Regions from separate parts of the Cytobacillus sp. BC1816 genome, predicted to be linked through region 1. Evidence: predicted binding sites of a transcription regulator. Region 1 holds the regulator's gene; the other holds the start of a gene.
What was found. The regulator Rex, encoded in region 1, represses fermentation and respiration genes when NADH is low (regulators of the CRP and FNR family bind a similar motif). The targets are predictions, from matches to a motif close to TTGTGAAATATTTCACAA.
Positions count from the first base shown of each region.

Region 2: the regulator Rex is predicted to act here: its motif matches at 2,514-2,531, upstream of ACR42H_RS02580 (cytochrome c oxidase subunit 2A).

Region 1 is NZ_CP195611.1:277,531-285,395, forward strand. It holds gene tsaD (tRNA (adenosine(37)-N6)-threonylcarbamoyltransferase complex transferase subunit TsaD) at 1-819, shown strand, start outside; gene ACR42H_RS01565 (ABC-F family ATP-binding cassette domain-containing protein) at 1,048-2,970, opposite strand; gene moaC (cyclic pyranopterin monophosphate synthase MoaC) at 3,161-3,643, shown strand; gene ACR42H_RS01575 (redox-sensing transcriptional repressor Rex) at 3,671-4,315, shown strand; gene ACR42H_RS01580 (YdiK family protein) at 4,336-4,539, opposite strand; gene ACR42H_RS01585 (CPBP family intramembrane glutamic endopeptidase) at 4,586-5,311, opposite strand; gene groES (co-chaperone GroES) at 5,629-5,913, shown strand; gene groL (chaperonin GroEL) at 5,975-7,606, shown strand.
Region 2 is NZ_CP195611.1:480,690-488,554, forward strand. It holds rRNA gene rrf (5S ribosomal RNA) at 1-55, shown strand, start outside; tRNA gene ACR42H_RS02480 (tRNA-Glu) at 79-153, shown strand; tRNA gene ACR42H_RS02485 (tRNA-Val) at 158-233, shown strand; tRNA gene ACR42H_RS02490 (tRNA-Lys) at 271-346, shown strand; tRNA gene ACR42H_RS02495 (tRNA-Leu) at 362-446, shown strand; tRNA gene ACR42H_RS02500 (tRNA-Gly) at 453-527, shown strand; tRNA gene ACR42H_RS02505 (tRNA-Arg) at 535-611, shown strand; tRNA gene ACR42H_RS02510 (tRNA-Pro) at 617-693, shown strand; tRNA gene ACR42H_RS02515 (tRNA-Ala) at 715-790, shown strand; tRNA gene ACR42H_RS02520 (tRNA-Met) at 809-885, shown strand; tRNA gene ACR42H_RS02525 (tRNA-Ser) at 901-993, shown strand; tRNA gene ACR42H_RS02530 (tRNA-Met) at 1,130-1,203, shown strand; tRNA gene ACR42H_RS02535 (tRNA-Asp) at 1,207-1,283, shown strand; tRNA gene ACR42H_RS02540 (tRNA-Phe) at 1,309-1,384, shown strand; tRNA gene ACR42H_RS02545 (tRNA-Tyr) at 1,407-1,490, shown strand; tRNA gene ACR42H_RS02550 (tRNA-Trp) at 1,498-1,571, shown strand; tRNA gene ACR42H_RS02555 (tRNA-His) at 1,583-1,658, shown strand; tRNA gene ACR42H_RS02560 (tRNA-Gln) at 1,684-1,758, shown strand; tRNA gene ACR42H_RS02565 (tRNA-Cys) at 1,766-1,839, shown strand; tRNA gene ACR42H_RS02570 (tRNA-Gly) at 1,854-1,927, shown strand; tRNA gene ACR42H_RS02575 (tRNA-Ile) at 1,934-2,010, shown strand; gene ACR42H_RS02580 (cytochrome c oxidase subunit 2A) at 2,589-2,729, shown strand; gene ACR42H_RS02585 (cytochrome c oxidase subunit II) at 2,742-3,206, shown strand; gene ACR42H_RS02590 (cbb3-type cytochrome c oxidase subunit I) at 3,220-4,914, shown strand; gene ACR42H_RS02595 (SCO family protein) at 4,975-5,607, shown strand; gene ACR42H_RS02600 (hypothetical protein) at 5,604-6,164, shown strand; gene ACR42H_RS02605 (DUF2935 domain-containing protein) at 6,295-7,083, shown strand; gene ACR42H_RS02610 (cation diffusion facilitator family transporter) at 7,315-7,865, shown strand, end outside.

The DNA of each region.
Region 1 (7,865 bases):
GGCATCACATACTCAGATCTTTCAGCAATTGCTGTGACTGAAGGACCTGGCCTTGTAGGAGCGCTGCTGATCGGGGTTAATGCCGCTAAAGCTATTGCTTTTGCTCATGGTATCCCCCTTGTAGGCGTCCATCATATTGCTGGACATATTTATGCCAATCGATTGGTTGAAGAAATGGAATTTCCATTACTGTCCCTGGTAGTCTCCGGCGGTCATACAGAGCTGGTCTATATGAAGGAGCATGGCCATTTCGAAGTGATTGGTGAGACAAGGGATGATGCTGCAGGAGAGGCCTATGATAAAGTTGCCCGGACATTAAATCTGCCATATCCTGGCGGTCCTCACATCGACAGACTCGCTCATGAAGGGAACCCAACGATTCAGCTTCCGAGAGCGTGGCTGGAAGAAGGTTCATACGATTTTAGCTTCAGCGGCTTAAAGTCTGCCGTTATCAACACTGTTCATAATGCTGAGCAGCGTGGTGAGACCATTGTGCCGGAAGATCTGGCCGCAAGCTTCCAGGAAAGTGTCATTGATGTATTAGTAACGAAAACAGAAAGAGCCGTTGAAGAATATCAGGTGAAGCAGCTGCTGCTCGCAGGCGGGGTTGCGGCGAATAAAGGACTTCGAGCTTCTTTGGAGAAGAGGTTTGGGGACAAAGCGGATATAAAGCTTATTATTCCACCATTAACTTTATGCACAGATAATGCAGCAATGATTGCTGCAGCAGGAAGTGTGCTGTTTAAAAAAGGACAATTCGCCGGTCTTGATTTAAATGCCAATCCTGGTTTGGACATCACTATCCACAATGATAAATAAATTAGGAAAAAGTCCCCGACCGCATAGGGGGCTTTTTTTGTGGATAATATCATTTATTTCAGAATTTTATGTTGATAATGTGGATAAAAACAGTTTAAGTTGTGGATAATGTGGAAAAGTCTGTGGAGAGTATATATAACTGTGTTTTTCTTGTGATTATCTCTGTGGATAATAAAAAAGACTGGCAGTGACTATTCTACCAGTCTAAAAGTTATGAATTTTCCTTTATTAGTCATCAGCTAAAAGTGTCCATTCTTCCATCAATTCTTCCAGCTTTGCTTTTGCTTCATCAGTTTCATTAGTGATGCCCATCACTTTTTCATGGTCTTGATAAATATTCGGATCACAGAGAAGCTGATCATTCATATCGATTACTTTCTCCAATGCTTCTATTTGCTCTTCAATTTCTTCCATTCTTCTTTTACGCTGGCGTTCGAGCTTTTTGGCTTCTTTATCCTGCTGATAATTATTTTTCTCCTGCTTAACAGGCTGTGATGCGGTGGATTTGTCTTGCTCATTAAGTGCAAGGAGTTCCTCTTGTTCCTGCTTTTTTTCCACATAATAATCATAATCGCCGAGATACTCTGTTGCCCCAATGCCGGAAAGTTCAACTACCTTTGTTGTGATTCTGTTGATAAAATATCTGTCATGAGATACAAAGAGAATCGTTCCAGGATAATCGATCAATGCATTTTCAAGAATTTCTTTGCTATCCAGGTCCAAATGGTTTGTAGGCTCGTCGAGGATTAAGAAATTGGATTTCTGCATCATAAGCTTCGCAAGTGCAAGACGTGCCTTTTCACCGCCACTCAGTGTTGAAACAGTTTTAAGAACATCGTCACCAGAGAAAAGAAAGTTCCCAAGTATCGTCCGGATTTCCTTTTCCGGTTTTAGCGGGTATTCATCCCATAATTCGTTTAGGACTCTTTTGTTGCTGGTGAGTTCCGCCTGTTCCTGGTCATAGTAGCCAATTGTCACATTGGAACCGTACTGAATCTCCCCGGAAAAAGAAGAGATTTTTTTGATGATGGTTTTGAGCAAAGTGGATTTGCCAATTCCATTTGGCCCTACAAGTGCTATGCTGTCGCCTCTTGCCAGTCGCAGTGAAATATTCTCGCTGACTATCTCTTCATAGCCTATAGCAAGAGAATGAATATTTAAAACCTCATTGCCCGATTGCCGTTCAATGTTAAAGCCAAAAGAAGCTGATTTCTCGTCTCCCAGCGGCCTGTCCATCACGTCCATTCTGGCCAGCTGCTTTCTGCGGCTTTGTGCCCTTTTGGTTGTGGAAGCACGTGCAAGGTTTCTCTGGATAAAATCCTGCAGTTTAGCGATCTCTTCCTGCTGTTTCTCGAATTGCTTCATTTCTCTTTCGAAGTTAGCCGCTTTTTGATCCAGATATGAACTGTAGTTTCCCGGATACTTTCTTATTTGGTTGCGGGAAATCTCGTAAACCTGAGAAACGACCTTATCAAGGAAATATCGGTCATGGGATACGATTAGAATGGCGCCATTGTATCCCTGCAGGTATTGTTCAAGCCATGATAATGTTTCAATATCCAGGTGGTTGGTAGGCTCGTCCAGTATTAAGATATCAGGCTTTGTCAGCAGAAGTTTACCAAGGGCCATTCTAGTACGCTGGCCGCCGCTCAATGATGAAATTTTAGTGTCATAGCCCAATGAACTGAAGTTGAGTCCATGGAGAATGGAACGGATATCTGCCTCATATTGATAGCCGCCATTTTCTTTGAAATCAACCTGAAGCTTGTCGTATTCTTTTAAGATGCGTTCATAGGCATCAGAATTATTTAGGACATCAGGGTCCGCCATTTGTCCTTCAAGGCTGCGAAGCTGTTTTTCCTGCTGCTGCAGATGACTAAAAACAGTCAGCATTTCATCCCAAATGGATAACTCTGATTCCAGTCCGGTATTTTGTGCAAGATAGCCAATTGTTACTTCCTTTGGCTTTATAATCTCACCGGAGTCATATGTCATTTGTCCGGCAATGATTTTTAAAAGGGTGGATTTTCCTGCACCATTGCGCCCTACTAGAGCAATCCTGTCCCTGGTTTGTACTTCAAGCTTTATATTGGTTAAAATGGGATCAGCGCCAAAATTTTTTGCCAGCTGATTGACTTGTAATAGTATCATGTTCTTTCACCTCGGGTATAGAGTAAGTGTAACTCATTCATATATGTTCGGCAATAAAGGAGACAGGACTATAAGCCCTTCTGAAGGGCATTAAATCAAGACAAAAGGCAAATAAATATGTGAAGAACAATACAAAGCACATACAAAGTAACAGAAAAATAGTGTATGATTTTGAAGAGAGGTGTTTTGAATGGCGGATTTTACTCATTTTAATCAAGAGGGCAGGGCAAAAATGGTGGATGTCAGCGATAAACCTGAGACGGCAAGGACAGCCATTGCTCAATCAAGTATTACTCTTAATCAGGAGATATATGAGAAAATAACATCCAACTCCATGAAAAAAGGGGATGTACTCGCTGTTGCACAGACTGCAGGCATTATGGCGAGCAAGAAAACATGGGACATTATTCCGATGTGCCATCCGCTGCCGCTTAAGGGCGTGGACATTTCATTTTCATGGAAGGCGGAAGAGGAAGAGTATGTCCTGATCATTACTGCTTCTGTAAAAACGAAGGGAAATACGGGTGTGGAAATGGAAGCGTTAACAGCCGCTTCTGTCTGTGCGTTGACCGTATATGACATGTGCAAGGCTGTCGATAAAGGAATGGTGATTGGGCCAACCTTTTTAATAGAGAAAACAGGCGGGAAAAACGGAGATTTTAAAAGAAATTAATTCATCATAAGAAATGGGGATGGACGAATGGCCAATGAACCAATTAAGATACCGCAGGCAACAGCTAAACGGCTGCCTTTATACTACCGCTTTCTAAAAAACCTTCACTCATCAGGCAAACAAAGAGTCTCTTCAGCAGAATTGAGTGAGGCGGTAAAGGTAGATTCTGCTACAATCCGCCGCGACTTTTCGTACTTTGGTGCGTTAGGGAAAAAAGGATATGGATATAATGTGAATTACCTGCTGAGCTTCTTTCGGAAGACTCTTGACCAGGATGAACTGACTAAAGTAGCTTTGGTCGGGGTAGGGAATTTAGGAACAGCCTTTCTTAACTATAATTTTCTTAAAAATAATAATACCAAAATAGAAGTAGCCTTTGATGTTGATGAGAGTAAGGTTGGCACGAGTATCGGTGATGTGCCGGTTCATCATATGGATGACCTTGAAGAAGTTATTATAAATAATAATATTCAGGTGGCGATTTTAACAGTGCCGGCACCGCCTGCCCAGGCTATTACCGATCGGATGGTGAATGCGAAAATAAAAGGAATCCTTAATTTTACACCTGCGAGGCTTACTGTGCCAGCCTCGATTCGGATTCACCATATCGATCTGGCAGTAGAATTGCAGTCACTGGTTTATTTTCTGAAAAACTATCCCGAACAACTGTAAAAAATGAGCCTTTTGCGGGCTCATTTTTTCACTTTATTTTTCATTTTAAAATGCATGCCAACCATCCGCAGACCGGTGCCTAAATCGAATGTGGCAATTATGATCAGAAAATAAGTAAAGAATCCCCAGGTTTCTTCACGCTGAATATTCTGTATGGCTATAAAAGTGAAAAGGCATCCGAGAAGGATGTAAATAAAGCCTGAAAACAAAGGTGTGCTTCTCATCAAAATCCCCCAATAAGTTTAAAACTCTGCACAGCATTTCACTATGCTAGAAAAAGCTGATAAAGCTCTGCATTTTTTCCATTTCTTCTAACCATTTTTGCATATTATCCTGATTCAGCTGGATAACCGCAACAAAGGTGTTCATCGCCACATGGGCAAAAATCGGGACAATAATCCGCTTCGTCTTGACATATAAGAAAGCAAATGTGAACCCCATTGCCGAGTACAGCAGTACATGTTCAGGCTCAAAATGGGCAAGTGCAAAGATGACTGAGCTGATCAGGGCCGATAGGAAGAAGTTGAAGCGCTTATGGAGTGAACCGAAAATAATTTTTCTAAAGACAATCTCCTCAAGTATTGGCCCGATAACCGAGCTGATTAAAATTACGATTGGCGATGCTTCAATAATCCGGATAATCTGCTGTGTATTCTCAGACCCCATTTCAATGCCAATCATATTTTCAATGCTGGCAGCAGTAGCTTGAGCGATCAGGGCCAAAAATATACCCCCAATTGCCCAGCCCGCTGAGTTTGCTGCGGAAGATGCATCCCTATCCAGGCCTCTTTTCATCTCTTTTCTTAATAATAGAAGCGTAATGATCAGTGTAACCGTAAAACTGATGACAAGCCAGTAGGCTACAGCCATGATCTGCATGTTTTCGGGATTCTGTCCGAGGGCATCTGCAATAAATAACACAAGCGGAACGCCAAACAAACTGGACAGCTGCATGGCAATATAAGCTATTAATATAAACCAATATTCCTTCTTCAAAATGTTATACTCCTTAATCTGAGTGTTGGAAAACAAGTCCTAAAGCCATTGTACTCTTAATAAGGAGCGGGTTTCAAATATCAGTATCAAAGCAGGAGAATACCATGGTTAAAGAGAAGAGTTCCAAAGCATACTTAAGAGGTTGTCTGTGTCGAAAAATAGCGTGTATGGGCGAATGAAATTTTTTCTAAAAAATTTAAGCTTCACCCTTGCAAATAGAAATGAGATTCATTAATATAATAATTGTGTTAGCACTCATACAGAGAGAGTGCTAATAAATAAAAATATTTACATATTATTTGAGGAGGTTGTTTCACTTGTTAAAGCCACTAGGTGATCGAATCATTATCGAGCTTGTTGAAACTGAAGAAAAAACTGCAAGCGGCATCGTACTGCCGGACACTGCTAAAGAGAAGCCTCAAGAAGGTAAAGTTGTAGCTGTGGGAACTGGCCGCGTTCTTGAAAATGGTGAGCGTGTTGCCCTTGAAGTTGCTGACGGCGACCGTATCATCTTCTCAAAATATGCCGGTACTGAAGTAAAGTACGAAGGCAAAGAATATTTAATTTTACGCGAAAATGACATTCTTGCTGTAATTGGCTAATCGCCGATCAGACGAAGATTATTAAAAGATAAAGCTAAAATTTTTGAGGAGGTTTTTATCAATGGCTAAAGAGATTAAATTTAGTGAAGAAGCTCGCCGCGCGATGCTTCGCGGTGTGGATTCCCTTGCAAATGCGGTAAAAGTAACTCTTGGACCTAAAGGACGCAACGTGGTTCTTGAGAAGAAGTTCGGTTCTCCGCTTATCACTAATGATGGTGTGACAATTGCGAAAGAAATCGAACTTGAAGATGCTTTCGAAAACATGGGTGCAAAGCTTGTTGCTGAAGTTGCAAGCAAAACAAATGATGTTGCCGGTGACGGTACAACAACTGCAACTGTTCTTGCTCAGGCAATGATCCGTGAAGGTCTTAAGAACGTTACTGCAGGCGCTAACCCAATGGGCATCCGCAAAGGTATTGAAAAAGCGGTTGTTACGGCTGTTGAAGAATTAAAAACTATTTCAAAGCCTATTGAAAACAAGGAATCTATCGCTCAAGTTGCTGCGATCTCAGCTGCTGACAATGAAGTTGGCCAGCTAATCGCTGAAGCTATGGAGCGCGTTGGCAACGATGGTGTTATCACAATTGAGGAATCTAAAGGATTCACTACTGAGCTTGATGTGGTAGAAGGTATGCAATTCGACCGCGGATATGCTTCTCCATACATGGTAACAGATTCTGATAAGATGGAAGCGGTTCTTGAAAACCCTTATATCTTAATCACTGATAAGAAGATCACAAGCATCCAGGAAATCCTTCCTGTCCTTGAGCAGGTGGTACAGCAAGGCAAGCCGCTATTGCTTGTAGCTGAGGATGTTGAAGGTGAAGCTTTGGCTACATTGGTAGTTAACAAGCTTCGCGGAACTTTCAATGCAGTTGCTGTTAAAGCTCCTGGCTTCGGTGACCGTCGTAAGGCTATGTTAGAAGACATCGCGATTCTAACTGGCGGCGAGGTAATTACAGAAGAGCTTGGCCGTGACCTTAAGTCTGCTACAATCGACTCTTTAGGACGCGCTACTAAAGTAGTTGTTACAAAAGAAAACACTACAATCGTTGAGGGTGCTGGAGACAGCGCGCAAATCGGCGGTCGTGTTAACCAAATTCGCACGCAAATGGAAGAAACAACTTCTGAATTTGACCGCGAAAAATTACAAGAGCGCCTGGCTAAACTTGCTGGCGGAGTTGCAGTTGTTAAAGTTGGTGCTGCTACTGAAACTGAACTAAAAGAGCGTAAGCTTCGCATCGAAGACGCCCTTAACTCTACACGTGCTGCTGTAGAAGAAGGCATCGTTTCCGGTGGTGGTGTTGCCCTACTAAACGTATACAATAAAGTGGCTGCTATCCAGGCTGAAGGCGATGAAGCAACTGGTGTTAACATCGTATTGCGTGCGATGGAAGAGCCAGTCCGCACAATCGCTCACAATGCCGGACTAGAAGGTTCTATCATTGTTGACCGCTTAAAGCGCGAAGCAGTTGGAACTGGCTTCAACGCTGCTACTGGCGAATGGGTAAACATGATCGAAGCAGGTATTGTTGACCCAACTAAAGTAACTCGTTCAGCTCTTCAAAACGCTGGATCAGTTGCGGCTATGTTCTTAACAACTGAAGCAGTTGTTGCTGACAAGCCAGAAGAAAACGCTGCTCCTGCAATGCCTGATATGGGCGGCATGGGCGGAATGGGCGGCATGATGTAATCTGCCCCCCAACCCTTGGGATTTGTTGGTAAGGTGAGAGTAATATTATAACATTTGCTAACAAAATGGAGGCTTCCCAGTAATTCTCGAATTACTGGGAAGTTTTTTTATATTTACCTAGACACCAACCAACATAAAATTAAAAAATTTTGGGACAATGAACCTGCATGTCCCCTATTAGATCCTTTATGATAACTTGAAATTAGATTGACATTAAGATGATTCAACTCTAATATTGATAATAGTTATCATTATCAAT
Region 2 (7,865 bases), 200 kb from region 1:
CAGCGCCGATGGTAGTTGGGGGCTGTCCCCCTGTGAGAGTAGGACGCTGCCGGGCACCCTAATTGGGTAATTTTATATGGCCCCTTGGTCAAGCGGTTAAGACACCGCCCTTTCACGGCGGTAACACGGGTTCGAATCCCGTAGGGGTCACCATTTTGGAGGATTAGCTCAGCTGGGAGAGCATCTGCCTTACAAGCAGAGGGTCGGCGGTTCGATCCCGTCATCCTCCACCATAACTTTTGAACGAGCGATTTGCTCTTCTAAAGGTATGAGCCATTAGCTCAGTCGGTAGAGCATCTGACTTTTAATCAGAGGGTCGAAGGTTCGAGTCCTTCATGGCTCACCATTTTAATTTCATATTGCGGGTGTGGCGGAATTGGCAGACGCACCAGACTTAGGATCTGGCGCCGCAAGGCGTGGGGGTTCGACTCCCTTCACCCGCACCATTTTAAGCGGAAGTAGTTCAGTGGTAGAACATCACCTTGCCAAGGTGGGGGTCGCGGGTTCGAATCCCGTCTTCCGCTCCATTATTTTGCGCCCGTAGCTCAATTGGATAGAGCGTTTGACTACGGATCAAAAGGTTAGGGGTTCGACTCCTCTCGGGCGCGCCATATTACGGGGAGTAGCTCAGCTTGGTAGAGCACTTGGTTTGGGACCAAGGGGTCGCAGGTTCGAATCCTGTCTTCCCGACCAGCGACACTTCTTTTATTACATGGGGCCTTAGCTCAGCTGGGAGAGCGCCTGCTTTGCACGCAGGAGGTCAGCGGTTCGATCCCGCTAGGCTCCACCATAAATATTTAGTCATAATGGCGGTGTAGCTCAGCTGGCTAGAGCGTACGGTTCATACCCGTGAGGTCGGGGGTTCGATCCCCTCCGCCGCTACCAATATGCTTATTTTTCGGAGGAATACCCAAGTCAGGCTGAAGGGATCGGTCTTGAAAACCGACAGGCGGGTCAAACCGCGCAGGGGTTCGAATCCCCTTTCCTCCTCCAGATTTTATTTAATAATACTATCGCGGGGTGGAGCACGCCCGAATAATCTTTCTGAAATCGGGGCGGTACTTCATTGAATAAGCTGCGAGATGAAATGCTAGATGTGAGCATGGAAAAATCACATAAATAATACTATCGCGGGGTGGAGCAGTCCGGTAGCTCGTCGGGCTCATAACCCGAAGGTCGCAGGTTCAAATCCTGCCCCCGCAATCTGGTCCGGTAGTTCAGTTGGTTAGAATGCCTGCCTGTCACGCAGGAGGTCGCGGGTTCGAGTCCCGTCCGGACCGCCATTTTTACAAAAAGTAAATAATATGTGGCTCAGTAGCTCAGTCGGTAGAGCAAAGGACTGAAAATCCTTGTGTCGGCGGTTCGATTCCGTCCTGAGCCACCATTTCCTTAGTCTTTTCAGACTTGGAGGGGTAGCGAAGTGGCTAAACGCGGCGGACTGTAAATCCGCTCCTTCGGGTTCGGCAGTTCGAATCTGCCCCCCTCCACCATTTATATAGGGGTATAGTTTAATGGTAAAACGAAGGTCTCCAAAACCTTTGATGTGGGTTCGATTCCTGCTACCCCTGCCAGTAGGATAGTGGCGGTTGTGGCGAAGTGGTTAACGCATCGGATTGTGGCTCCGACATTCGTGGGTTCGATTCCCATCAATCGCCCCATTATTCTTTTAGACAGCATTATTATTGGGCTATAGCCAAGCGGTAAGGCACCGGACTTTGACTCCGTCACTCGCAGGTTCGAATCCTGCTAGCCCAGCCATTTTTAAGGCAGCATAGCCAAGTGGTAAGGCAGAGGTCTGCAAAACCTCCATCCCCGGTTCAAATCCGGGTGTTGCCTCCAACTGATAATCATATGCGGGTGTAGTTTAGTGGTAAAACCTCAGCCTTCCAAGCTGATGATGAGGGTTCGATTCCCTTCACCCGCTCCAACATATGGGCCTATAGCTCAGCTGGTTAGAGCGCACGCCTGATAAGCGTGAGGTCGATGGTTCGAGTCCATTTAGGCCCACCATTATACATACCATTTTCAAACTAATTCCAATAGGGATTGGTTTTTTTGTTTATAGAAACTTTTCTTGAAATGGTTATGGGATACCTATTTAAAAGCTTCTGTTCCCAAATCTTTGTATCAATCAATATGTATAAAGCCTGTCTCTTAGAGAGACAGGTTTTTTTAAAATAAAGAAAAGTAGATGATGGAGTTTCGTTTAAATTTCTTCCTGTAAGTTAGGAAGTTTGAATGCAAGGGAACGAAAGAGGATTAATCATTCCTAAGACAACGGGAAAGGGGATATAAGTGACAAAAAGTCTAATTGTACCTAAAGAAGAAAAGCGAATATGAAGAAGCGAGATCTTAAGACTCCCCATTAGCATGGGGTTATTCGTGAGTAGATCTTTTGTGAACTATTTGTGAATCGTCATGCTTGCCAGTATAGAATTCAATGGAGGAAAACCTTGATATTACTGTGTTTTTGCTTATATCTCAGCATCTTTGCCTGCGAATATATGAAAAAAGTGTGATTCATTTCACTTTTATGAAAACCCTTCTCAACTATGATGTAGGTAACAAAGCTAAGGAGCTGATAGAAGGTGGAAACGCGAAAAGTGGTCCAGAGCAGTTCAAAGGAACATAACTCTCTAAGGGGTACGTTCTTTTCAGTTACAGTTGTGGGGCTTGGGATCTTTGTTACTTATTTAATTGTGTATGGCCTGTACATGACCAGATTATAGGGGGGATATAAAATGATGCATCGGTCGGAGAAGATATGGCTGATATTAAGCTTTGGAATGATTATTGGATTCATGCTGATTACGGGCTATCAGACATTCGCCCTGGAGATGGGGCCGCCAAGCTATGGAGAGCGAATTGATCCTCAAAAAGTGGATGAAACAGCGCCATTCGATAATCCCGGGATTAAAAAGGTAGGCGAGAAAGAGTATGAAGTAGTCATGACCCTTCAGGTATTCAGCTTTACCCCAAATGAAATTGAAGTTCCTGCAGGATCAACGGTTCATTTTACTATGACATCAAAAGATGTCGTGCATGGCTTTCAGGTTGCTGACACGAACTTAAATGCAATGGTTGTGCCTGGCTATGTACAAAAGATCACTCAGAAATTTGATAAGCCGGGTGAATATTTGGTTCTTTGCAATGAGTACTGCGGTGCAGGCCATCAGATGATGAGTACTACCATTACGGTGAAATAAAGGGGGGATAACAGTGGAAACAGTTATTAAGCAAACGGGAAAAACACAAGCTTTTAAGGATAAAGCAAATAAAGTTATGGGAATTAGCCTGGAGGATGCAAAAATAACGAAATCATATTTATCTGTTGCTTTTTTAGCCATCCTGCTGGGCGGAATACTTGGACTTTTGCAAGGACTGAACCGGGCTGGAATGCTGGAATTGCCGGCATGGCTGAACTATTATCAGGTTCTTACAGCTCACGGTCTGCTGCTGGTAGTCGTTCTTTCGGCTTTCTTCACAATTGGTTACTTCTATGCTGGATTATCGCATACTCTGGGAGGACTGCTTCCTAAGGTAAGAAAGATGGCCTGGATTGGCTTCTGGATGAAGATTTTCGGATTTGTCCTAGCTGTGATTCCGATTTTAATGAATGAAGCATCTGTTATGTATACTTTCTATCCGCCAATGGCTGCTTCACCCATTTTCTATATCGGCTTAGTCTTCATTGTATTGGGTGTATGGATGTGCGCCTTTGGTGCATTTATTAATGTGGCTAGCTGGCGAAAGAGGAATCCCGGCCAGCATATCCCTATTCTTTCTTTCTTTGCAACCGGTGTATTTGTTCTCTTATTTTTTGGAAGCATACCTGTAGCCATTGAGGTTTTTACCATTATCCCTTGGGCTTTTGGATGGGTGGAGACAATAAATGTCATGGTTGCACGCACGCTGTTCTGGGCGTTCGGCCATACGCTGGTAAACATCTGGTATTTAACGGCGGTCTCTGCCTGGTATGTTATAGTACCGAAGATTATTGGCGGCCGAAGATGGAATGACCTTTTAACAAGGATTGTGGTTATTGCACTAGTAATTATGAATATTACCGGCGGCTTCCATCATCAGATTATTGATCCTGGTATTTCTGAACCTGTGAAATACATGCATGTGTTTATGAGTTTGGCAATTGGTTTCCCTTCATTAATGACTGCTTATGCTATGTTTGCCGTATTTGAGCGTACAGCGAGAAAGAAAGGCGGAAGAGGTCTTATCGGCTGGTATAAGAAACTTCCTTGGGGAGATGTTCGATTCCTCGCACCATTTATCGCGATGGCTGCTTTTATTCCTGCCGGAGCGGGAGGAATAGTACAAAGCACAAACCAATTGAACCAGGTAGTTCATAACACAATGTGGATTGTCGGTCATTTCCACTTAACACTTGGCATGTCTGTCGTCATGACGTTCTTCGGTATCAGCTACTGGCTTATTCCTTATGTATCAAAAAGAATGCTGACACCGCAGATCAATAAACTTGGGGTTATACAAACGATCATATGGACGCTCGGTATGATCATCATGTCCGGTGCGATGCACTGGGTGGGTCTGCTGGGTTCTCCAAGAAGAACTTCCTATTCAACATACTTTGACAATGCAACTGCTTTAAGCTGGGATCCTTATCTGTTCTTCCTGGCTATCGGTGGTACCCTTCTGATGATCGGTGTACTTATGCAGGTATATGCTGTATTCTACCTCATGTTCTTTGCGCCAAAAGGAAACACAGAATTCCCTGTTGCGGATGTAGAAGAGGATGAAGCGCCAACACCTAGATGGACAGAGCGCTGGGGGTTATGGATTGTGTGTATGATTGTCCTTGTCGGCATGGCTTATGTCATTCCATTGGTCGATTTTATTGTCAATGCTCCTCCAGGTTCACCTCCTTATAAAACCTGGTAAGGAAAGAGAGATAGCTCGGGTGCTGGGCTGTCTCTTTCTTTTAAAAGGAAGTGATGAATCATGTTTCCAAAAAATAAAACGGCACTTTCAAGCTTGGTTGTACTGGTGTTTGGCGTGATCCTTTTTTACATTGGCACAGATGGCTTTCAGGCTTTTACTGCTGAAACAGCCAGGGTTAATCAGTTAATGGATGAAAAGCCCAAGTTCCCGGATGTAACGCTTGAAGATAATAACGGGAAGACCTATTCTTTCACAGAATTTGAAGGGAAGTATGTGTTTATTACCTTTTTATATACTTCATGCGGTACTGTTTGTCCTGAACTGGAGGTTAATATGTCTGAAGTATATAAACGGATTCCAGAAAAGTATATTGGCCAAGATATTCAATTCCTGAGCATTAGTTTTGATCCAAAGCGGGATACTCCCAAAACATTGGAAACTTACCGCAAGGCTTTTGGCAGTGACGGAGAAACGTGGAGAATGGCGAGGATACCGAAACAGATGGAGCTTGAATCTCTGCTTGATCGATTTGGCGTCATTGTCATTCCAGATGAATACGGCAATTTTGCCCATAACTCTGCCTTTTATCTGGTGAATCCAAAAGGACAGTTAGTTGAAGTCATGGATTACACCTTAATTGAAGAAGCGGCTGAACGGATAACGGAGATTCTGGAGAGCGGAGGGGAAGAATGATGAAGTCATCAGTTTACGGATTACTCCTGCTGCTTGTATTGATGCTTCCGCCTGCAGCTGATTTTCTGGAGTCCATCATGATTACCCATATGCATATGCAAATGCCTTTACTGGTGATCTCTGGTATATTCATGGCAAAGTTCTTTCAGAATCGCTTCACGGAATTTTTCTCAAAATGGAATGAAAACGGAGTGCCGGGTATATTGCTGTTTTCAATCATTCTGGTGTATTGGTCTCTGCCAAGGACAATGGATGAAGCATTGACGCTTACGAGTGTGGAAGTCTTTAAATTTATCTCACTTCCATTTTTGGGCGGTGTGCCATTGCGGGACAGCTGGCCAAAGCTAAGTTCATTTTGGAAGCATGCTCTCATTATTTTCTTTACTATCTTATTTTTAGCTCTAGGATGGCTATACATCTGGTCCCCTGTACAGCTTTGCAATAACTATTTGGTCATCGAGCAGATTACGCTGGGTTGGGGTTTTATTTCAACTGCGTTTGCAATGGTTATTTACTTGATTTATAGCTATTTTATGGATTTTTCTAAATATGAGTAAAAGAATGACTGCTGCCTTCTTGGGAGCAGTTTTTACATTTATCAGCTGGTTTATCTGCTTCAATAAAAGAATAATGGCAGAAAATCATAAATATATATGAGAAGGAGTGAGTAATTGGGGAGGGGAAAACATGGCGAATCCAATAGTCGTTAGATCGCTGGATGAAATTAAATTTTGGTCCAGGATTATGAAAGAACATGCACTATTTTTAAGTTTAGGGTTTACCTATGAACAGAAACAATTAATTGCCGAAGCACAGCAATTTATCGCTTTATTTGAAAGAATCGAGGAAAAGCTGGCCAGATTTACAATCAACTCAGAACTTAGCCAGGTTCAGGCATTTAATAATGAGGTTTATCAAGCAGCTGCTGCCATCTGGAGCTATAAGAGGAAAGTGCTGGGGCTGACATTAAGATGCGAAATCCGTTCAAATAATTTTCCTTTATTGATTGACCATATCAGCAGAGAAGCTGCATACTTTGCAAATCGATTAAAAGACCTCAACTCAGGGATACTCGCACCAAAACCGGAAGCTATTATAGAAGAAAATGTCTTCTTTTTAAGGATCATGGCTGACCATGCTAAGTTTATTGGCCATTTACTGGATCCTTCGGAAAGAAAGCTGGTAGAACAGGCAAGAGAGTTTAGCCATGATTTCGATCAATTGGTCTTTCAAGCTGTTGATCTTGACTCTATGCAGCCTGAATCAGAAACGAAACCAATACTTAGCCATTTTTTAAATGAGAATAAAGTATCAGTTGCTTCATTAAGGGATTTCAAGAAAACAGCCAGAGAATTAATAGAGGCCTGTCGGATCAAAAGCAATATTCATCCTCTTCTGGCTGATCATACGTTTAGAGAAGCTGAGAGATTTTTGGAAATTATTGATTTGTTTGAGACGAGTCTTAAGAAGGCTTAGATTTGCTTGGAAGATGGGCTGTTTCTTTCAGGCTGTACAAATTCTGTTTCTTCTATATGTACATTAAGATGATTCAAATCAAGCCAGCCTATTATGGGGCTGGCTTGAATTTTCACTAGTGCAACTTAATTGCATTTTGCTTATTTATTTAATAAAAGACAAAAAGATTGCTCTAGACCCACCCGAATTCCGCTTGGTAATATAATCAAGGGTAAATTAGGAGGCTGGGGCATGGAAGAGGAAAAGTATTATAACCTTAAGTTAGGCGAACGTGCTGCTTTTATTAGTATTGCAGCTTATATATGTCTTTCTGTACTAAAATTAACAATTGGATATGTGAGTGACTCTGCTGCTTTGAAAGCAGATGGGTTGAATAATACAACAGATATAATCGCTTCAATTGCAGTGCTTATAGGGCTTAGGATTTCTCAGCGTCCGCCGGATAAAAATCATGGGTATGGCCATTGGAAGAGTGAGACCATTGCTTCCATGGTAGCTTCCTTCATAATGGCTGCAGTAGGTCTTCAAGTTCTGCTAAATGCTGTTTCATCCATGTTTGATGGAGTTAATGAATCTCCTGATATTTTTGCGGCATATACCGGAGTTATTTCTGGAGCTGCAATGTACTTTGTATACCGATACAATAAAAATTTAGCTATGAAAATTAACAGCAAGGCCGTAATGGCAGCGGCAAAGGACAATATTTCAGACGCATGGGTGAGTATAGGCACTGCCGTCGGAATTTTTGGTTCGCAGCTGAACATGCCATGGCTTGATCCATT